One region of the Massilia oculi genome, then DNA from elsewhere that is predicted to be linked to it. Evidence: riboswitches for the same ligand, from Rfam matches in the RefSeq annotation. Region 1 holds a riboswitch; the other holds the start of a gene.
The links. Region 1 has a riboswitch for thiamine pyrophosphate ahead of thiC (phosphomethylpyrimidine synthase ThiC). Riboswitches for the same ligand answer to the same signal wherever they lie in the genome.
Positions count from the first base shown of each region.

Region 2: linked by a shared signal. The riboswitch ahead of DIR46_RS21820 (TonB-dependent siderophore receptor) and the one ahead of thiC (phosphomethylpyrimidine synthase ThiC) in region 1 are both predicted to bind thiamine pyrophosphate.

Region 1 is NZ_CP029343.1:2,078,742-2,089,457, reverse strand. Features, by position in the region: gene DIR46_RS09685 (sigma-54-dependent transcriptional regulator) at 1-148, shown strand, start outside; gene DIR46_RS09680 (sensor histidine kinase) at 138-1,337, shown strand; gene DIR46_RS09675 (TetR/AcrR family transcriptional regulator) at 1,334-1,945, opposite strand; gene DIR46_RS09670 (MBL fold metallo-hydrolase) at 2,075-3,100, shown strand; gene DIR46_RS09665 (valine--tRNA ligase) at 3,146-5,944, opposite strand; TPP riboswitch at 6,033-6,139, shown strand; gene thiC (phosphomethylpyrimidine synthase ThiC) at 6,212-8,137, shown strand; gene thiS (sulfur carrier protein ThiS) at 8,138-8,341, shown strand; gene DIR46_RS09650 (thiazole synthase) at 8,355-9,158, shown strand; gene DIR46_RS09645 (bifunctional hydroxymethylpyrimidine kinase/phosphomethylpyrimidine kinase) at 9,155-9,904, shown strand; gene thiE (thiamine phosphate synthase) at 9,925-10,539, shown strand; gene DIR46_RS09635 (ion channel) at 10,578-10,716, shown strand, end outside.
Region 2 is NZ_CP029343.1:4,823,292-4,834,007, forward strand. Features, by position in the region: gene DIR46_RS21805 (hemin-degrading factor) at 1-746, opposite strand, end outside; gene DIR46_RS21810 (TonB-dependent receptor domain-containing protein) at 768-3,029, opposite strand; gene DIR46_RS21815 (HDOD domain-containing protein) at 3,384-4,295, shown strand; gene DIR46_RS21820 (TonB-dependent siderophore receptor) at 4,344-6,470, opposite strand; TPP riboswitch at 6,552-6,649, opposite strand; gene DIR46_RS21825 (DUF535 family protein) at 6,711-7,604, opposite strand; gene DIR46_RS21830 (glutathione S-transferase) at 7,897-8,604, shown strand; gene DIR46_RS21835 (hypothetical protein) at 8,699-8,875, opposite strand; gene DIR46_RS21840 (MFS transporter) at 8,896-10,101, opposite strand; gene DIR46_RS21845 (LysR family transcriptional regulator) at 10,216-10,716, shown strand, end outside.

The DNA.
Region 1 (10,716 bases):
AGGAGAAGAATTCAAGCTCGGCGCACTGGAACGCGACACCATCGCCGCCGCCATGGAGCAGGCCAAGGGGAACGTCAGCCTGGCCGCGCGCCTGCTGGGCCTGAGCCGCGCGGCCCTGTACCGCAAGCTGGGCAAGCATGGGATCTAGGGCCGGCATCTGGCTGGCATTGGCCGGCATGCTGGCGCTGGCGTTCGGCGCCGGTATGCTGCACGAGTCGCCGCGCCTGCAGGTGACGTGCGCGCTGGCGGCTTTGCCGCTGCTGGCGCTGCTGTGGTGGTGCGTGGAGCGGCTGGCCCGGGCGCGCCAGGCGCCAATCGTCGTGCCGGACGCCGGCATCGAGCAGCGCGCGCTGCTCGATAACGCGCTGGCCTTCGAGGCGCGGCTCGAACATGCGCCGATCGCCTTGTTCTCCATCGACGCCGCCGACGGCGTGGCGCCGTTCAATGCCAGCGCGCGCAAGCTGGTCGCGCCGGGCCGCGCGCTCGACACCGGCGCGCTGTATCGGCAGCTAGTCGCACAGGCGGGGCAGCGGCGGCTGATCGAATTCGACACCGAGCGCGGCGTCGAGCGTGCGTTGGTCGCGGTGTCGATGCTGACGCTGCAGGGGGCGCCGCAGCGCCTCGTCGCGCTGATGCCGGTCGAGAGCGAGCTCGAAGCAGAAGCCCTGAAATCCTGGCGCCAGCTGGTGCACGTGCTGACCCACGAGATCATGAATTCGCTGACGCCGGTCGCCTCGCTGTCACGCACCGCACGCGACCTGCTGGACGAATTCGAGGCGAGCCAGCCGCCGGACGTCGGCGCAGACCTGAAGACGGCGCTGGAGGCGATCAACCGCCGCGCCGACAGCCTGGTCGATTTCGTCGCCAGTTACCGCAGCCTGTCGAACGTGCCTCCCGCGCGGCCCGAGCGCGTGGTGCTGGCCGACCTGTTCGAGCGTGTCGATGCGCTGGTGGGGCCATGCTGGCGCGCGCGCGGCGGGGAGGTGAGGTGCGCGGTCGAACCGGCTTCGCTGGAGTTGATGGTGGATCCAGGCCAGCTGGAGCAGGCGCTGATCAACCTGCTCAAGAATGCCTTTGAGGCCACGCAGCCCGGCGGCCGGGCCCGGGTCGACGCGCGCCTGGTGCGCGGCAGCCGGCTGCGTATCGAGGTCGTCGACGACGGCATGGGCATTCCGGACGCCTCGGTGCCGCACGTCTTCACGCCGTTCTACACGAAGAAGAAGCAGGGCGGGGGCATCGGGCTGGCGATGGTGCGCCACCTGGTCCATGAAAACGGCGGCACGGTGCGCTATGCCAGGTCGGTGGGCAAGGGCGCCCGGTTCGTGATCAGCTTCTAGTCGACCGCGAAATACGACAGGAACATCGACACCGCGGCGTCGATGACCCGCTCCTGTTCCGCCGGCGCGAGGGGCGCGGCGCCCATCGCGATTTGCGGCCAGAAGGCGAAGGTCTTGATCTGGCCCTGCAGCAGGGTCGCCGCGAACGAGGGATCACCGGGTTTCAGCTTGCCGTCGGCCTGCGCCGCGCGGATCCAGGCCGTCACGCCTTCCTCGCGCTCGCCGAGGCGCGCGATGATCGGCAGGGCGCGCTCCGGCGCGTGGATCGCCTCGCCGATCGCCACCCGCGCCAGGGCGATGAACGCGGGATCGGCCAGGCTTTGCATCTTGAGCGTCATCAACTCGACGAGCTGCTCGCGCAGGCCGCGCTCGCTCCGGTAGCCGAGCTCGAGCTGGCCGGCGCTGCTCTCGAACATCTGCATCAGTGTTTCACCGAACAGCTCTTCCTTGCTGCCGAAATGGTTGTACACGGTGCGCTTGGACACCCCGGCGAGCGCGGCGATGTCGTCCATGCTGGCGGTCTCGTAACCGTGGACGCGAAACTGCTCGGCAGCGGCGGCCAGGATGGCGCTGCGTTTTCGGTCGGTCAGGCGGGTCGGCGTGTGCATGCGCGAATTCTACACTCAGTAGTTTACTTCCTCAAATTTCGATACTACACTGTGTAGTGTACTTCACGACTATTCATCCCTACCATGCGCCTACTGTTCGGCACTATCCTACTTGGAGCACTCGCTATCATGGCTGTCTGCACCTCCTTCGCCAGCACCACTACCGCCCCCGTTTCGCCGCAATTCCACGACGGGAAATACCGCAACCCGGTCGAGATGCACAAGATGAGTTTTGGCGAAATGGCCAAGCTCTGGTGGGTTGTCATGTTCGACAAGCCCAAGGGCACGATTCCCGAGCAGGCGGTGCCGGTCCGCGCGCTGAGCCAGGCCACGCTGCTGGCGGCGCCCGACCATACGCTGTACCGTCTCGGCCACTCGACCATGCTGATCAAGCTTGGCGGCGAGTTCTATCTCACCGATCCGGTGTTTTCCGAACGCGCCTCGCCCGTGCAATGGGCCGGCCCGGCGCGCTTCCATGCGCCGCCGATCTCGATCGACGAACTGCCGCCGATCAAGGCCGTGATCCTGTCGCACGACCACTACGACCACCTCGACTACGCCGCCATCAAGGCGCTGGCCGCCAAGACCACGCTGTTCCTGACGCCGCTGGGCGTGGGCGACCGCCTGGTCGGCTGGGGCGTGGACCAGGCCAAGGTGCGCCAGTTCGACTGGTGGCAGGGCTTGGAGCTGGGCGGCGTGCGCTTCACCGCGACCCCGGCCCAGCACTTTTCGGGCCGTACCCCGACCGATGCGAACACGACCCTGTGGGCCTCGTGGGTGATCCAGCACGACGAGCTGCGCCTGTTCTTCAGCGGCGACACCGGCTACTTCAAGGGCTTCAAGGAGATCGGCGCCAGGTTCGGCCCGTTCGACGTGGCGCTGCTGGAAACCGGCGCCTACGACAAGCGCTGGCCCGACGTCCACATGCAGCCCGAGGAAACCATGCAGGCCTTCCACGACCTGAACGCCGGTTGGCTGTTCCCGGTGCATAACGGCACCTTCGACCTGGGCCTGCATCGCTGGCAGGATCCGTTCGACCGCATCGCGCAGCTGGCCGACGACAAGGGCGTCAAGCTGACCACGCCGGAGATGGGCGAGGCGCTGGACTTGAAACAGCCGCATGCCGGCGGGCGCTGGTGGCAGAACATGAAATAAAAAAACGCGGCCGAGGCCGCGTTTTTTGTCTGGACGTGCGCCGGATCAGGCGGCCGGCAGCTTCGCCAGCTGCTCCTGCATCTTGGCCAAGGTGGCCGAGAAGTTCGCCACGCGTTCCTTCTCCTGCGCCACCACGGCGGCCGGCGCGCGGGCGACGAAACTCTCGTTCGACAGCTTGCCTTCGGCCTTGGCGATCTCGCCGGAAACGCGCGCGATTTCCTTCGACAGGCGCTCGCGCTCGGCCGCGACGTCGATCTCGACCTTCAGCATCAGCTTGGTGGTGCCGACGATCGACACCGCGGCCGGCGATTCCGGCAGCGCGTCGACGATCTGCACCTCGGCGAGTTTGCCCAGCAGCTGGATGTAGGGCGCGAACACCGCCATCTTCGCGCGGTCTTCCTCGTTGGCCGGCTCGACGATCAGCGGCACGCGCACCGACGGCGACAGCGACATCTCGCCGCGCAGGTTGCGGGTGGCGTCGGTCAGCGCCTTGAACTGCTCCATCCACGCTTCGGCTTCCTCGTCCACCAGCGACGTATCTGCCAGCGGGTAGGGCTGCAGCATGATGGTCTCGCCCGTTTTGCCGGCCAGCGGTGCGATGCTCTGCCACAGCGCTTCGGTCACGAACGGGATGATCGGATGCGCCAGGCGCAGGATCACTTCCAGCACGCGCAGCAGCGTGTGGCGGGTGGCGCGCTGCTGCGCTTCCGTGCCCTGCTGGACGCGCACCTTGGCCACTTCCAGGTACCAGTCGCAGTATTCGTCCCACACGAATTTATAGATGCTGCTGGCGATATTGTCGAAGCGGTAGTCGGCGAAGCCTTTCGCCACGTCCAGTTCGACGCGGTTCATCAGCGAGATGATCCAGCGGTCGGCCGGCGACAGGTCTTCGGCAGCCGGTGCGCCGCAGTCCTTGCCTTCGGTGTTCATCATCACGAAGCGGGTCGCGTTCCACAGCTTGTTGCAGAAGTTGCGATAACCCTCGGCGCGGCCCAGGTCGAAGTTGATGTTGCGGCCCAGCGAAGCGTAGCTCGCCATGGTGAAGCGCACGGCGTCGGTGCCGAAGGCCGGAATCCCTTCCGGGAATTCCTTGCGGGTCGCCTTGGCGATCTTTTCCGCGGCGCGCGGGTCCATCAGACCCGTGGTGCGCTTGGCCACCAGGCTATCGAGATCTATCCCATCGATCAGGTCGATCGGGTCGAGCGTATTGCCCTTCGACTTCGACATCTTCTGGCCCTGCGAGTCGCGCACCAGGCCGTGCACGTACACGGTCTCGAACGGCACCTTGCCGGTGAAGTGGGCGGTCATCATGACCATGCGCGCCACCCAGAAGAAGATGATGTCGAAGCCGGTGACCAGCACCGACGATGGCAGGAACATCTTCATGTCCGGCGTTTCTTCCGGCCAGCCCATGGTCGAGAAGGGCACCAGGGCCGACGAGAACCAGGTATCGAGCACGTCGTCGTCACGGCGCAGCGCGCCGGTGATGCCTTGCGCGGCCGCCTTGGCCTGGGCTTCTTCTTCATTGCGGGCGACGACGATGGAGCCGTCCTCGGCGAACCAGGCCGGGATGCGGTGTCCCCACCACAGCTGGCGCGAGATGCACCAGTCCTGGATATTGCCCAGCCACTGGTTGTAGGTGGTGCTCCAGTTCTCGGGCACGAACTTGATCTCGCCGCTGGCGACTTTTTCCAGCGCCACTTCGGTGATCGACTTGCCCGGATTGAACGTGCCTTCCGGCGCCGGCTTGGTCATGGCGACGAACCACTGGTCGGTCAGCATCGGCTCGATCACGACATTGGTGCGGTCGCCACGCGGAACCATCAGCTTGTGCGGCTTGATCTGTTCCATCAGGCCGAGCGCCTCCAGGTCGGCGACGATCTGCTTGCGCGCCGCGAAACGGTCGAGGCCACGATATTGCTCCGGCGCGTTCTCGTTGATCTTCGCATCCAGCGTGAAGATATTGATTGGCTCCAGGCCGGCGCGCTGGCCGACGGCGTAATCGTTGAAATCGTGGGCCGGCGTGATCTTGACGCAGCCGGTGCCGAATTCCTTGTCGACGTAGCTGTCGGCGATGATCGGGATTTCGCGCCCCGTCAACGGCAGCTTGATCGTCTTTCCATGCAAATGCGTATAACGCTCATCGGTCGGATCGACCGCGACCGCGACGTCGCCCAGCATGGTTTCGGGACGGGTGGTGGCGACCGTCAGGTGGCCGCTGCCGTCGCTAAGGGGGTACTGGATGTACCACATCGAGCCGTCTTCTTCCTGCGAATCGACTTCGAGGTCGGAGACCGCCGTGCCCAGCACCGGATCCCAGTTGACCAGGCGCTTGCCGCGGTAGATCAGGCCCTGCTCGTACAGGCGCACGAAGACTTCGACCACCGACTTCGAGCGGGTCTCGTCCATCGTGAAATATTCGCGCTGCCAGTCGGCCGAGGCGCCCAGGCGGCGCATCTGGCCGGTGATGGTGTTGCCCGACTTTTCCTTCCACTCCCAGACTTTTTCCAGGAACGCGTCGCGGCCGAGGTCGTGGCGCGAGATCTTCTGGGCGTCGAGCTGGCGCTCGACCACGATCTGGGTCGCGATGCCGGCGTGGTCGGTGCCCGGGACCCAGGCGGTGTTGTAGCCGCGCATGCGGTAGTAGCGGGTCAGGCCGTCCATGATGGTCTGGTTGAACGCGTGGCCCATGTGCAGGGTGCCGGTCACGTTCGGCGGCGGCAGCTGGATACTGAACGACGGCTTGCCCTCGTCCATGGTGGCGGTGAAGTAACCGCGTTTTTCCCACTCGGCGCGCCAGAACTGTTCAATATCGGCTGGCTCGAAAGACTTGGCTAATTCCATGATGTGGTTGGAGTGATATTTTCGAAAACAACCATTATAAATTACAAGCGCGTATAATTTACTGCGCTGGACCGGGGAAACTCGGTCCGGCAAACGCTAGGGGTCCTGCGCGCCATATCAGTGGAGCGTGGGTGAGAAATACCCTCCGAACCTGATCTGGATAATGCCAGCGAAGGGAAGCAGCCGAATCGATGGGAGCGTGCGCACATCCGCGTCCGCCTCGCACCCCGGCACCTCCTTTGCTGGCTCCGCAAGCAAGGGAGCCACATGAACGCACCTCTGAAATCATCCCGGGTATTCGATGCCGCCACCGCCACGGTGGACCACGCGGCCATCAATCCGCTACCCAATTCGCGCAAGGTCTATATCGAAGGCAGCCGGCCCGACATCCGCGTGCCGATGCGCGAAATCAGCCAGTCGCCCACGCCGGACAGCTTCGGCGGCGAGCCGAATCCGCCGCTGTTCGTCTACGACACCTCCGGCCCGTACACCGAGCCGGGCACGGCGATCGACATCCGCAGCGGCCTGGCGCCGATGCGCCAGGCATGGATCGCCGAACGCGGCGACACCGGGCAGCTGGACGGCCCGACCTCGCGCTACGGCCAGGCGCGGCTGAACGATCCGCAGCTCGCCGCGCTGCGCTTCAACCTGCAGCGGGCGCCGCGCCGCGCCCATGGCGGGCGCAACGTCACCCAGATGCACTACGCGCGCGCCGGGATCATCACGCCCGAGATGGAATTCATCGCCCTGCGCGAAAACATGCAGCGCAAGGAGTACATCGCCTCGCTGGAATCCTCCGGCCCGATGGGCCAGCGGGTGGCGGCGCTGCTGGGCCGCCAGCATCCGGGCCAGTCCTTCGGCGCCAGCATCCCGTTTGAAATCACCCCCGAATTCGTGCGCTCGGAAGTGGCGCGCGGCCGCGCCGTCATCCCCGCCAACATCAACCACCCGGAACTGGAGCCGATGATCATCGGCCGTAACTTCCTGGTGAAGGTCAACGCCAATATCGGCAACTCGGCCGTCACCTCGTCGATCGGCGAGGAAGTGGAAAAGATGACCTGGGCCATCCGCTGGGGCGCCGACACGGTGATGGACCTGTCGACCGGCAAGCACATCCATGAGACGCGCGAATGGATCCTGCGTAACAGCCCGGTGCCGATCGGCACGGTGCCGATCTACCAGGCGCTGGAAAAGGTCAACGGTAAGGCCGAAGACCTGAGCTGGGAGATCTTCCGCGACACCCTGATCGAACAGGCCGAGCAGGGCGTCGACTATTTCACCATCCACGCCGGCGTGCTGCTGCGGTATGTGCCGATGACGGCGAACCGCCTGACGGGCATCGTCTCGCGCGGCGGCTCGATCATGGCCAAGTGGTGCCTGGCCCATCACCGCGAATCCTTCCTGTACACGCACTTCGAGGACATCTGCGACATCATGAAGGCCTACGACGTCTCGTTCAGCCTGGGCGACGGCCTGCGTCCCGGCTCGATCTACGACGCCAACGACGAAGCCCAGCTGGCCGAGCTGAAGACCCTGGGCGAGCTGACCCAGATCGCCTGGAAGCACGACGTGCAGACCATCATCGAGGGCCCCGGCCACGTGCCGCTGCACCTGATCAAGGAAAACATGGACCTGCAGCTGGAGCAGTGCCACGAGGCGCCGTTCTACACGCTGGGACCGCTCACCACCGACATCGCGCCGGGCTACGACCACATCACCTCGGGCATCGGCGCCGCCAATATCGGCTGGTACGGCACCGCCATGCTGTGCTACGTGACGCCCAAGGAGCACCTGGGCCTGCCCGACAAGAACGACGTCAAGGACGGCATCATCACCTACAAGATCGCCGCGCACGCGGCCGACCTGGCCAAGGGCCATCCGGGCGCCCAGCTGCGCGACAACGCCCTGTCGAAGGCGCGCTTCGAGTTCCGCTGGGAAGACCAGTTCAACCTGGGGCTCGACCCCGACAAGGCGCGCGAATTCCACGACGAGACCCTGCCGAAGGATTCGGCCAAGGTCGCGCACTTCTGCTCGATGTGCGGCCCGCATTTCTGCTCGATGAAGATCACCCAGGAGGTGCGCGAATATGCCGCCGCCAGGGGCGTGCAGGGAGAGACCGCGCTGGCCCACGGCATGCAGGAAAAGGCGATCGAGTTCGTCAGGAACGGCGCCCAGCTGTACCGGGAGGTGTGAATGACGCCAATCGAAGTCAACGGGGCGCCGTGCACGGTGCCGCAGGGGCAAACCCTGTTCGGCCTGCTCGAACAGCTGGGCCTGAGCGGACAGGGGATGGCGCTGGCGGTCAACCGCGAGGTGGTGCCGCGCCAGCAGTGGCTGCACCGGCGCCTGCAGGAGCAGGACCGGGTCGATATCGTGCGCGCCATCGGTGGCGGCTGACAGGAGACGAGACATGAATGCATTGAACGACATCAAACAGGACGTGCTGACCATCGCCGGCCGGTCTTATCAATCGCGCCTGCTGGTCGGCAGCGGCAAGTACCGCGACCTGGAGCAGACCCGCGAAGCCACGCTGGCGGCCGGCGCCGAGATCATCACGGTGGCGATCCGCCGCGTGAACATCGGCCAGGACCCGAACGCGCCGAGCCTGCTGGACGTGCTGCCGCCGAGCGAGTTCACCATCCTGCCGAATACGGCCGGGTGCTATACCGCCAAGGACTCGATCTACACCTTGCAGATGGCGCGCGAGCTGCTGGGCGGGCACAAGCTGGTCAAGCTCGAGGTGCTGGGCGACCAGAAGACGCTGTTCCCGCACATGCCCGAGACCCTGGTCGCGGCCGAGGCGCTGGTGAAGGACGGCTTCGACGTCATGGTCTACTGCAGCGACGACCCGATCCAGGCCCGCATCCTGCAGGAGATCGGCTGCGTGGCCGTGATGCCGCTGGCGTCCCTGATCGGATCGGGCATGGGCATCCTCAATCCGTGGAACCTGTCCCTGATCATCGAGCAGGCCACGGTGCCGGTGCTGGTCGACGCCGGCGTCGGCACGGCGTCGGACGCCGCGATCGCGATGGAGCTGGGCTGCGACGGCGTGTTGATGAACACCGCGATCGCCGCCGCGGGCGATCCGGTGCGTATGGCGCGCGCCATGAAGCATGCGGTAATGGCCGGGCGCGATGCCTATCTTGCCGGCCGCATGCCGAAGCGCTTCGCAGCCTCGCCCTCGTCGCCCGTTGAAGGAAAGATCACGGGATGACGCCCTGCGTGCTGGTGTTCGCCGGGCTCGATCCCGGCGGCGGCGCCGGCCTTGCCGCCGACATCCTGGCGATCGCGGCGCAGGGCGCACACCCGCTGCCGGTGGCCACCGCCCTGACGGCGCAGGACAATAACCGCGTCCATGCGGCGAGCCCGGTGGATGCCGAATGGGTCGCGCGCCAGGCGGCGCCGCTGCTGGCGGCCTTCGAGATCGGGGCGGTCAAGCTCGGCATTCCCGGCAACGCCGCCAACGCGGCGGCGATCGCGGACGTCATCCGGACCTTGCGTGCGCGCCGGCCCGCCTTGCCGGTGGTGCTCGATCCGGTGCTGGCCAGCGGCCATGGCGATGCGCTGGGGCAGGGCGACGCCATCAGGGCGCTGCGCGAACTGCTGGCGCTGGCGACGATCGTGCTGCCCAACCTGCCCGAACACCAGGCGCTGGGCGAAGTCCACGGCGCGCAGGTGCTGGTGACCGGCGGCCATGCTGCGGGCGACATGGTCGTCAACCGCTGGCTGGTCGACGGCGTCGAGGCGCGCGCCTGGCACTGGCCGCGCCTGCCGCACGGCTACCACGGCAGCGGCTGCACGCTGGCCGCGGCGCTGGCGGCGCGGCTGGCGCTGGGCGAGCGCATGGAAGCAGCGCTGGGCGCCGCCCAGGCCTATACCCACCACACGCTGGCGCAGTCGTACGCGCTGGCGCCAGGGCAGCGCATCCCGCGCCGCCTGCTTCAATTGACAACCAGCTGACAACCTGAAAGGAGTCCGCCATGCGCGGCTTGTACCTCGTTACCCCGAACTGGGACGATACGGAAAAACTGATCCTTGCTACCGACGCCGCCCTTGGCGCCGGCGCGGCGCTGGTCCAGTACCGTCACAAGGAAGCCGGTCCCGACCTGCGCCGCGAGCAGGCAACGGCACTGCTCGCGCTGTGCCGCCGCCATGGCCGGCCGCTGGTCATCAACGATCACGTCGACCTGTGCCAGGCGATCGACGCCGACGGCGTGCACCTGGGCCATACCGACGCCGGCATCCGTGAGGCGCGCGCGCTGCTGGGCCAGGACAAGATCGTCGGCGCCTCGTGCTACGGCGAGCTGGCCCTGGCGCGCACGGCGGTCGACGCAGGCGCCAGCTACGTCGCCTTCGGCGGCTTCTATCCGTCGCCGGTCAAGAAATACACCTTCGTCACGCCGCCGGAGATGCTGGACCAGGCGCGCGCCGAATTTTCGGTGCCGATCGTCGTCATCGGCGGCATGACCCCAAGCAATGCGGCGCCGCTGGTGTCGCGCGGGATCGACCTGGTTGCCGCCATCACGAGCGTCTATGGTTCGCGCGATCCGGCCGAGGCGGCGCGCGCATTCGGCGCGCTGTTTCCACCCGCCTGAACCTACAATGGGCGCATCGTGATCACCGTCGTCCATCCATGCGCCCATTGCTGCTGTTCGCCCACACCCGCCGCCACCCGTCCGCCATCCTGCTGCTGGTCCAGCTGGTCGGCATGCTGGCCTATCCCTTCATCGAGGGCACACCGGCCGGCCAGGTGGTCTTCAATGTGTTCGGCA
Region 2 (10,716 bases), 2.7 Mb from region 1:
AGGCCGAATTCCAACACGATGCGGTTGAACTGGTGGACGTCGGTCATCTCTTGCCAGGCAGTCTGGAATTCCTTGACGTCGATCGCACTGTCGGGCTTTTCGGCGGGCTTCGGCGCGGCGGCCGCCACGTCCAGCTGCGCGCCCTGGCTCGGATGGCGGAAGTCCGCCACCAGCTTGTCGAACACCGCAACATTGGCGTCGTCGCGCAGGTAGAGCTTATGCACGGCGTTGCCGCTGGCGTCGAAGAACTGCAGGCTGCGGTTGATGGCGCCGTCGCGGCCGGGCTGGGTCACGGCGAAGGCGTACTTCCATTTGGCGAACTGGAAGCGCAGGTCGATCGGGCCGCCCAGGTAGCCGCCGGCGATGTTCAGGTTGCGGGCCTCGCGTTCTGCTTCGTCGGCGCTGCCTTGCTCGGCCTGCTTCGGGATGCGCATGGCGGTGCCGGTGGTTTCGATCACGCCGTTCTCGTTGCGCGTGAGCGCCATCACCTTGCCCAGGTCGAGGGCGCGGCGCATGATCTCGCGCGGCGCGTGGTCGGTTTCCTTCAGGCGCACCACGGTGCTCTTGACGCCTGTGGCGAGCAGCTCGGCTTCGGATACCTTCAGCTGGCGCGCGGCGTCGCGCATCTGCAGGCGCGGCTGCCTGGCTTTCAGCTCAGCCCATTGCTGCGCCAGTTGCGGGGCGGCTTGCGCCGGGGTCAAGGCCAGGGCAATGGCTGCGGCCAGGAGGTGACGGGTGAGTTTCATGAGGTTGTTCTCCTTGTTCGTTCAATAGACCAGCTTGAGGGTGACGGCGGCATGGCGTCCCGGGCGCGCCTGGCGTTCGATGTCGGCCGCGGTGGTGGCAGTGGTAGCGGCAGGCAGGCTGCGCGACGAGGCATAGTCCCAGTACTTCTTGTCGGCCAGGTTGTAGACGCCGGCGGTGATCGACGCGTGCTCGTTGATGTTCCAGTATCCGGTCAGGTCCATCACCGTGCTTGACGGGATCGCGAAGTAGGCCGTGTTCACGCCGCCGATCACGTCGCGCTCGGCCTGCTTGGCGCGGGTGTGGACCGCGGCGAGGGCGATGCCGCCGCGCCGGGCGGGATGGTCCCAGGCCGCGATCATGCTGGTCTTCCCGGGCAGCGTCGACGCCAGCTCGCTTTCCAGTCCGGTGCGGGTGTTCGTCGCCTTGCTGCGCTGGACGCCGCTGGCCAGGGTCAGCTTGCCGCCCCTGAGCGACTGGTTCCATTGTCCCAGGTCGGCGTCCAGCGTCAGCTCGCCGCCCCAGATACGCGCGGTGCCGATGTTCTCGGGGCGGAACAGGCCGAAGGTGATGTTCGGATAGTTGACCGGGTCGGCCGGCTGCGACGCGTATTCGATCAGGTTCTTGTAGCGGGTGTTGAACACGGCGGCATGCAGGCGCAGGCCACGCGCCACGGCGCCCTTCAGGCCCAGCTCGAAGGCGTTGCTGGTTTCCTTGTCCAGGTTCGGGTTGCCGATCACGGCGTAGGCGTTGCCGGTGCCGGTGTAGCTGAGCGAATCGTAAGTGCCGGTGCGTTCGGCGGAAGTCGGCAGGCGCGTGCCGCGGCTGTACTGAAGGTAGGTCTGCAGGCTGGGTGCGACCTGCGCGGTCATGGTGAGGCTGGGCGTGAGATGGCTGTCCGTTTCCTTTTTCAGTTCGCGGCTGGCATTGGGGATCCCGATCGCGTAGTTGGCGGTGCTGTTCGGCTTGAGTTCGCGCCAGTCGTAGCGCAGGCCGGGCGTGACGCTGGCCCAGGACGACAGGACGACTTCGGCGCGCGCGAAGCCGGAGAAGCGCAGCGACTGCATGTCGGCCATGCGGTTCTTGTTGGTGACCTGCTGGGCGCCGGTGTTGACGACCAGTCGTTCCTCGCGCCATGGACGCTCGGTGTCGGCCTGTTCGATGCTGACGCCATACGCCAGCTCGTTGCTGCCCAACCGCTTGCTGGCGTTGCTGGCGAAGCCCACGCTGCGGTTGTTGAAGCTGGTCGCGATATGGCGCAGCACCGGCTGGCCGCCCGTGATGTAACGGGCGGTGGTGATGTCTTCGACTTCGCTGTCCTGGATATGGAGGCGGCTCTCGAGCGTATCGAACCATGCGCCGGCGCCCTGAACGAGGTGGTCGATGCTGAAGCGGTCGCGCCTGGTGCTGCCGGCCTGGTTCGCGCCTTCGGGATACAGGGCGCCCTGCTTGTTGTCGTAGGCGCGAGCGTGGTTTGCGCGGAAGGCATCGATCGTGGCGGTGAAGCGGTGTCCGGCCCACGGCGTCCAGGACAGCTTGGCCAGCAGCGCATCCGAATCCCAGTCGTCCGGGTTGAGCGGGGCGCTGCCCGTCGAGTCGAGTTCCTTGCCGTCGCGGTGCACCAGCACCGCCAGCGCCTTGAGCGCGCCGGACTGCGCGGCGCCGGTCAGCGCATGCATGCGCATGTCGTTGGCGCGGTTCGATCCGAACTTGTACTCGGCATAGGAGGGGCGGGCCTCGCTGACGTAATCCTCCGGCGCCTTGGTGACGAAGGAAACGTTGCCGCCCAGGCCCTGGGTCCCGGCGCCGGCCGGCGCTGTGCCGGACCCGATGGTCACCGAGCGGAAGGTCTCGGGATCGAAGTAATCGCGGCCGACGCCGAAGCCGTTCAGGGTCGAGGCGTCGGGCTTCGGCGCGGCCTCGGGCAGCGCGATGCCATCCAGGTCCAGGCCCACCCGGTTGCCCTCGACGCCGCGGATATTGAAGCCGGTATTGCCGGCGCCATCCCAGACGTTGCCGCTGCCGCTGGCGGCGCCCGGCACGCTGACCAGCGGCGCGTAGCGCGCCATGTTCTGCATATCGGTGACGCCCTGGCGGGTGAGGGCGGCGGCATCGAGCAAGGTCACGGTGCCGGCCTTGTCGAGGCGCTGGCCGGTGATGACGATGGGGTCGAGTGGGGAGCTTGCGTCCGGCGCGGCGGGCGCATCAAAGGCGATCGCCTGGGTGGCGAAGGCGCAGGCGAACAGGGCAGGGAGTCGTCGCAGGCCGGGAAGGGTTGCTGCCATGGTGGTCCAGTCAAGAGGGGTTGTACATGCTCCGCGCGGCACGCGTGCGCAGGCAGGCGTGCTCGAGCGAGCTTCTCAATAAGAATGATTCTCATTTATGATGTATACTAAATGATAATCATTATCATTTGCAATAATCTCTCCCGACTTTTTTGGCGTATATCTTTTGACCCCACGCACAGGGCACCAACGCGAACCGCGGTTGTATGTCGTTACGAACGATAAATCTTCACCTCCTGATGACTATTTGTTTCCAGAAGGCATTACAATCATTGGATTTCGAACGTACGGCGGGGCGCTATGAAAAACTGGCTAGGACGGATGTTGGGCGGTTCAGAGAAGGAGACGGAAGCCGTGGCAAGCGTCCGCGCGGCGACGATCGAACACGACGAAGACATGGCGAACGACGTCCACGCCACGTTCTATCGCTGGCTCACCGCGTCCAGCGGCTTCAACGCCCAAGCCGAGCAGGAAGCGCAAATCCTGGCCGAAGTGCGTTCGCTGGCGGCCGATCCGGTCTGCGCGTCCGGCCTGGTGCCGCGCGTCCCCGAACTGGTGTCGCAGTTGCTGACCGCGCTGTCAGACGAGAACATCTCGACCGGTGCGCTGTCGGCCCAGGTCGGGCGCGACCTGGTGCTGGTGGCCGAAGTGATCCGCGAAGCCAACAGCGCCTACTACCGGCCGGTGACGCCGATCGAGACCCTGGAGGGCGCGGTGACGATGCTCGGCCTGAACGGCTTGCGCATGCTGCTGGCGCGCATCGCGTTCCGGCCGCTCGTGCGGGTCAAGGTCCAGGGCGTGGCGCGCCAGGTGGCGCCCAATGTGTGGAAGCATTCCGAACGCTGCGCGTTCGCCGCCAGCGTGATGGCGCCGGGCCTGTCGGCCGGCGTGTTCGAATCCTACCTGGCCGGCCTGATGCAGAACCTGGGACTGCAGGTCGCATTCCAGGTGGCCGACCGCATCTGCGAAGGCAGGGTGCCCGGTTCCAGCGAATTCGGCGTCGCGCTGTTCGCGGCCAGCCGCCAGCTGTCGTCGGTGATCGCCAACCACTGGGACTTCCCGCCCGAGGTGGTGGAGGCGATCGAGCAGGCCGGCCAAGCGGATGGCTCGCACCTGTCCCAGGCGCTGGACCAGGGCGACCGCATCGCCAAGCTGCGGCTGCTGCTCGATGCCGAGGTGATCGAAGAGGATGACGAGCTCATTACCCGCGGCTTGAATGGATTCCAGCGGCGGTGCCTGGGCAAGCTGGTGGATTTGTCGGATTGAGGCATGACGCCTGCCACGGTGCGCGTGGCAGGCGAAGCGAGCAAGTGCTTAGAAGTCGATCTGCGCCGACAACCTGAACGTGCGCGGCGCCCCCGGCAGCAAATACCCACCCAGCGACTGCGTCACATCGCGCCAGTAGGACTTGTCGAAGGCATTGTCCACCCGCGCCCGGATGATCGTGTTCACCCCACCCGCGCGCAGCAGGTAGGACGCTCCGAATCCCGCCACGTGATAGCCCGGCACCTTCACCCGATTGGCCGGGTCGAACACCTTGTTGCCCGAATACTGCCACTGCGCGTCGAGCTTCAGGCCGGCCACTTGCGGCACCGCGTACTCGACCCATGCGGTGGTGCGCAGCTCCGGCACATTGGTCACGCGCTTGCCTTCGGTCGATGCGTCGCCCGTGTCCTTCTGGTCGGTGTCGAGCGCCATCAGCGACAGGCTGTAGCTCAGGTCGGGCGTGGCGCGGCCCATCGCCGACAGCTCGGCGCCGCGGTGGGTCTGCTCGCCGGCGCGCACGAAGGTATTGGCGGCGTTCGTGTATTCCAGGCCCTGGCGGATCTCGAACAGCGCGCCCGACAGCGCCAGCTGGTCGTTGACGTTGCGCTTGACGCCGAACTCCAGCTGCTTCGAGCGGCTCGGCGGCAGGGCGGTGTTCTGGTTGGTGGTTTCCATCGGCGCGATGCCGCCGTATTGCAGGCCGTGGCTGACCGAGCCGTACACGCGCCAGTCGCGCGCCGGCGCGTACACCAGCGCCACGTTCGGCAGCGCGAACGAATCCTTCGTGTGCACCCAGCCGCCCTCGATTTCTTCCAGTGCGTCGAGCTTGAGCTTCACGTAGCGCACGCCGGCGTGCAGGGTGAACTGGGGCGACAAGGTCATCACGTCCTGCACGAACAGCGAGCGTTCTTCGGTACTGCGGCGTTCCATCACGGGGCCGGTCACGCGGTCGCTGGCTACCGGCGGCACGATGGCCGGGTTCCAGATATTGCTGGAACCGACGTAGTCGTAGACGTATTCGCCGAAGCTGTCGTGGCGCTCCGCATACGAGCCGCCGATGGTCAAGGCGTGGCGCACCGCGCCGGTGTCGAAGCGGCCCTGCAGCATCGCCTGCAGGCCCCACGGCGCCTTGCGCTCGCCCGTGCTCTGGAAGTCGTAGACGTCGTAGTCGCCGTTCGCGCAGTAGCCCGGGTAGTAGCCGTCACCCTCGTTGCTGCAGCCGTAGGGGAAGGCGGTGAAGTCGTCGCGCTTGAACCAGTGCTTGTTGGCGCTGACGGTGGCGTTCCACGCGTTGCTGATGCGGTACTCGAAACGCAGGCCGAGATTGCTGCTGTCGGTATCGACCGGCTTGGTCCACGGCTGGTCGTTGAGCAGGGTCTTGGCCGAGATCCCGGTCGGCAGCGCTTCATTGCGGATCAGCTGGTAGCCCGGCGCCGTGATCTGCGATTTGTGCTGGTGGTCGAGGTCGATCTGGAACAGCGCGTCCGGCGTGATCTGCCAGTCGAAGGCGGCCGATACGAACTGGCGTTCGCCGTCGGCGCCGCGCACATAGGACTTCAGGTCTTCGGCTGCGGCGTTGATGCGGTAGCCGAAACGGCGGTCTTCGAAGCGGCCGCCCAGGTCGACCGCGCCGTACACGGTGCCGCGCTCGCGCACCTCCACCGTGGCCTGGCGCAGCGGCGCGTTGGTCGGGCGCTTGGTGACGAAGTTGATCATCCCGCCCGGCGCCGCGACGCCGGCCTGCAGGCCGGCCAGGCCGCGCAAGACCTCGATGCGCTCCTTGTTCTCGAGCGGGATTTGGGTGTCGCCCGGGATCGCGATCATGTCCTTGCGGTAGCTGGTGGCGTTGTCGAGCGCGAAGCCGCGAATCGAGAACTGCTCGGCGTAGCCGATCGCATTGTAGGCGTCGCCGATCGAGGCGTCGTAGCGCGCGGCGTCGGTGGCGCTGCGGATCGACAGGTCCTGCATCTGGCCCTGGCTGATCGAGGTGATCGAGGCCGGCGACTCCAGCAGCGGCACGTCGGAGAAGCCGCCGACGCTGGCGCGATCAAGCGCGATCCATTTGCTGCCGGTGACGACGACCGACGCAGGCTCTTGTGCGAAGACCTGGGACGACAGGGAAAACGCCTGCACGATGGCGCAGGCAAGTACGGTGTGCTTCGAGGTGAATGTCATGGTTTGCTCGTTTTCGCGCGCCAGGTGGCGCGCCGCTTTTATCAAAGCCGGAGCCAACGTGGGGGAAGGGCAAACGAATGGAGGTGCTGCTTTGCGCTTTCCTTCGCTGGCATTATCCAGATCAGGTACGAAGGGTATCTCTCACCCGGAACAGCGTTCCAGGACCCCTAGCGAATCGCGAGTGTATCACGGCCCCGGGTGGCCGTGGTGAATCTGTCAAGGCGGTTCGATTGTCGCCGCTCAGGCTTTCACGGTGGACGGCGCCCCGACCGCCGCGGCCCCGGTGGCGGCCGGCGTCACCATATGGCGCAGCAGGGCAGTGCGGGCCGCGTCGCCGATGGCGCGCCAGTGTTCGCGCCGCTGCGCCGCGCGCTTGCGGTGTTTCGATGGCATGTCCTGCAATGGCTTGAGGTAGAACGGCAGCGGGACCAGGAAGCTGCGCGCGTCCAGTTCGGCGCCGCCCAGGATGCGCCAGAAGCCGTCGTAGGCGTTCTCGAACGCCTTGTCTTGCGCCGCTTCATAGGCCACGTGCGCGCTGCCGCGCACCGCGACCACCCGGTCGAAGCCGAGCGCCTGCGCCGCGCCCTGCAGGGCGGCGAAGCAGAAGAAGCTCGGCGAATTGTTCGGGAACACGCGCTCGAAGGCGTCGAAGGCGCCGCCGGCATCGCGCCACAGGCCGGCGTTGCGGGTGACGAAGGGAACGACCGGCAGGTCGACGCCCACCACCGCGCCCTCGACCCAGGTCCAGGACAGGCGGTGCAGCACCGCGCCGTCGACGACCAGGGACAGCGTCAGCTCGCCTTCCGGGTCGATGCGCGGCGCGTGCTCGAGCCGCATGATGAAACTGCCGCTTTCATCCTCATGCTGCCACAACACCAGGCCGCCGTGGTGCGCGGCCTGCCGGTAGGCGGCGTTGAAGGTCGCCTCTTCGAAGCGATAGTGGGCCAGCACGCATCGCATGCGCTCGCGTACTTTCATGCCGCGGGCCAGGTAGTCGCGGCCGCTCACTTGGCGGAACAGGTCGTCGGCGGGCGCGTTTTCGAGGCGGCGCACCAGCTTGAGACGGGACAGGGACTGGTGCTCGCGCCAGTAGCGCAGCGCATGCCAGCGTTGGGTGAGTCGAGCGAAGATCATCGAGCGCTCCATTCGGCGTAAAGGGTCTTCGGCTTGCCGGGCAAGCCCGGCAATGGCAAGAAATAATTCCGTTCTGCAATTATGTGCCGAATTGCCAGCGCGTGCCCGGACGAAGTGCAAATAGTGCTTGGGAACCAAGGCGGGCGTGATCTGTCATGGGGCCTCTCTCTGGATGTGTCGACTTATGGTTGTTATCAGGCAAGTACGACAAGACTACCATGTTTGCGGCGCGCCACGCTTCTTCATTCATCATCGATAATGCGCCGGAACCAACCAGCAATGGAGGAAGCAGATGGCGTATGAACTGTTCTATTGGCCGAGCATCCAGGGACGCGGCGAATTCGTCCGCCTGGCGCTGGAAGAAGCGGGCGCCGACTATGTCGACGTGGCGCGCCGCGAGGGCGGCGTCGACCTGTTGATGGCGGCGCTCGACGTCGAGGAGTATCCGGCCTTCGCGCCGCCGTTCCTGAAGTCCGGCGAGCTGGTGATCGGCCAGGTGGCCAACATCCTGCTCTACCTGGGCGAGCAGCACGGCCTGGCGCCGCGCAGCGACCCGGGCCGCCTGTGGGTGCACCAGCTGCAGCTGACCATCGCCGACCTGGTGACCGAGGCCCACGACACCCACCACCCGATCGCGTCCGCGCTGTACTACGAAGACCAGAAACCCGAGGCGCTGCGCCGTTCGGCCGACTTCGTCGAGTCGCGCATCCCCAAGTTCATGGCCTATTTCGCGCGCCTGCTGTCCAACCCCGAGCCGCGCGACTACCTCACGGGCGACAAGGTGACGTACGCCGACCTGTCGCTGTTCCAGGTCATCGAAGGCCTGCGCCATGCCTTCCCGAATGCGATGAAGAAGATCGAGCAGGAGCATCCGGAGCTCACCGGCCTGCGCGACCGCGTGGCCGCGCGGCCCAATATCGCCGCCTACCTGGCGTCCGAACGGCGCATTCCGTTCAACCAGGAAGGCATCTTCCGCCGCTATCCCGAGCTCGATCAGTAATCAATCCCGGGCCGGGGCGAAACAAGGGCTGACCAGGCGCCCGCCATGGTCGAGCGCATCGATGGCGGCGCTGTCCTCCCGGCTCAGCACGAGTTCAAGCGCCCGCAGGTTGCCGGCCGGGTTCCCGCGTCTGGCCGACCCCGGTCTCATTGCCGTCGATCTGGGCGGCATCGGTATGGCGGTAGCCCGGTTCCAGCCCGGTGGCAACCGGGTCGATCGCGGCTTGCCCTTGCAGGCGGAAGGCCCCGAGACCCAGCCGTGGCATGTTCATGACGTGTGCTTTGAAAGGAATCAATGGGTGGCGACGGCACGGTGCACGGCCGCCTTGGCCGGCACGCCTTCGCGCCGGTCGAGCCAGCCGGCCAGCGTGGTGAGCAGCAGGGCGCCGACGACGACCAGGGCGCCGATCCAGGGCGTGGCCATCAGGCCGAGGTGGGCGACGATCAGGCCGCCGCCCCAGGCGCCCAGGGCGATGCCGACGTTGAAGGCGGCGATGTTCAGGCCCGAGGCGACGTCCACCGCCTGCGGCGCGTCGCGTTCGGCGCGCTGCACGACATAGACTTGCAGGCCGGGCACGTTGCCGAAAGCGACCGCGCCCCAGGCCAGCACCGTGATCAGCACGAGCGGTTTGCTCGGCGCGGTGAAGGTCAGTGCCAGCAGCACGACGGCCAGCAGGGCGAACACGATCTGCAGCGCCGGCACCGGACCGTGGCGATCGGCCAGCCTGCCGCCCCAGATATTCCCGGCCGCGACCGAAACGCCGTACACCAGCATCACCAGGCTGACGGTGGACGCCGCGAAGCCCGAGACTTCCTGCAGCACCGGCGCCAGGTACGTGAAGGCGATGAAGCTGCCGCCGTAGCCGAGCGTGGTCATGGCGTACACCAGCAGCAGGCGCGGTTTCTTGAGCACCGCGAGCTGGTTCAGGATGCTGGATGGGCGGCTGGCAGCGATATCCGACGGCACCAGGATGGCGCTGCCGATCACGGCGATCACGCCCAGCAGCGACACGGCCAGGAAGGTGGCCTGCCAGCCGAAATGCTGGCCGATGAAAGTCCCGAGCGGCACGCCGGTGACCAGCGCCACGGTGAGACCCGTAAACATCAGCGCGATGGCGCTGGCCGCTTTTTCCTTCGGCACCAGGCTGGTGGCGATGGTCGAACCGATCGAGAAGAACACGCCGTGCGCGAGGCCCGTGAGGACGCGCGCGGCCATCAGCGCTTCGTAGTTCGGCGCCATCCAGGCCACCAGGTTACCGAGGGTGAACAGGACCATGAGGCCGAGCAGCAGGTGCTTGCGCGGCACTTTGCCTGTAAGGGCGGTGAGCACAGGCGCGCCGATGGCGACGCCCAGCGCGTACAGGCTGACCAGCAGGCCGGCCGAGGGCACCGATACGCCCAGGCTGGCGGCGATGGTGGGGATCAGGCCGACGATCACGAATTCGGTCGTCCCGATGGCGAAGGCGCTCAAGGTGAGCGCCCAGAGTGCGAGTGGCATGCGATTCTCCTTGTTGTTCGATATGGCGGGGTTGCGTAGGGCATGCAGTGTGCCGTGCCTGGATGCAAGGAAAAATAGGCCGCTGTACAATGGACTTTTGAGCTGGAGTCAACAATGATTGATGTGGATGCCTTGATTGTGTTTTGTGCAGTCATAGATTCCGGCTCGTTCTCGGCCGCCGCCGAGCGCCTGGGGCAGACACCGTCCGGGGTCTCGCGCACCATTTCGCGGCTCGAGCATGGCCTCGGGATGACGCTGATGCGCCGCACGACGCGGCGCCTGCAGCTGACCGACGAAGGCGCCTGGCTGCTCGAACGTGCCCGCGCCATCCTGCGCGACCTGGCCAATACCGAGGCCGAGGCGCAGGCGCGCCGTTCGCAGCCGTCGGGCCTGGTGCGGGTGAATGCCTCGACCCCGGCCTTCGACCATCTGCTGGCGCCGCTGTTGCCCGATTTCCTGGAGGCGTATCCGCTGGTGCAGCTGGAACTGACCAGCGGCGAGACCTACGTCGACCTGATCGAGGAACGGGCCGACCTGGCGATCCGCATCGGCGCGCTGCCCGATTCGACGCTCAATGCGCGGCGCCTGGGTACCGGCAAGCTGAGGGTGGTGGCG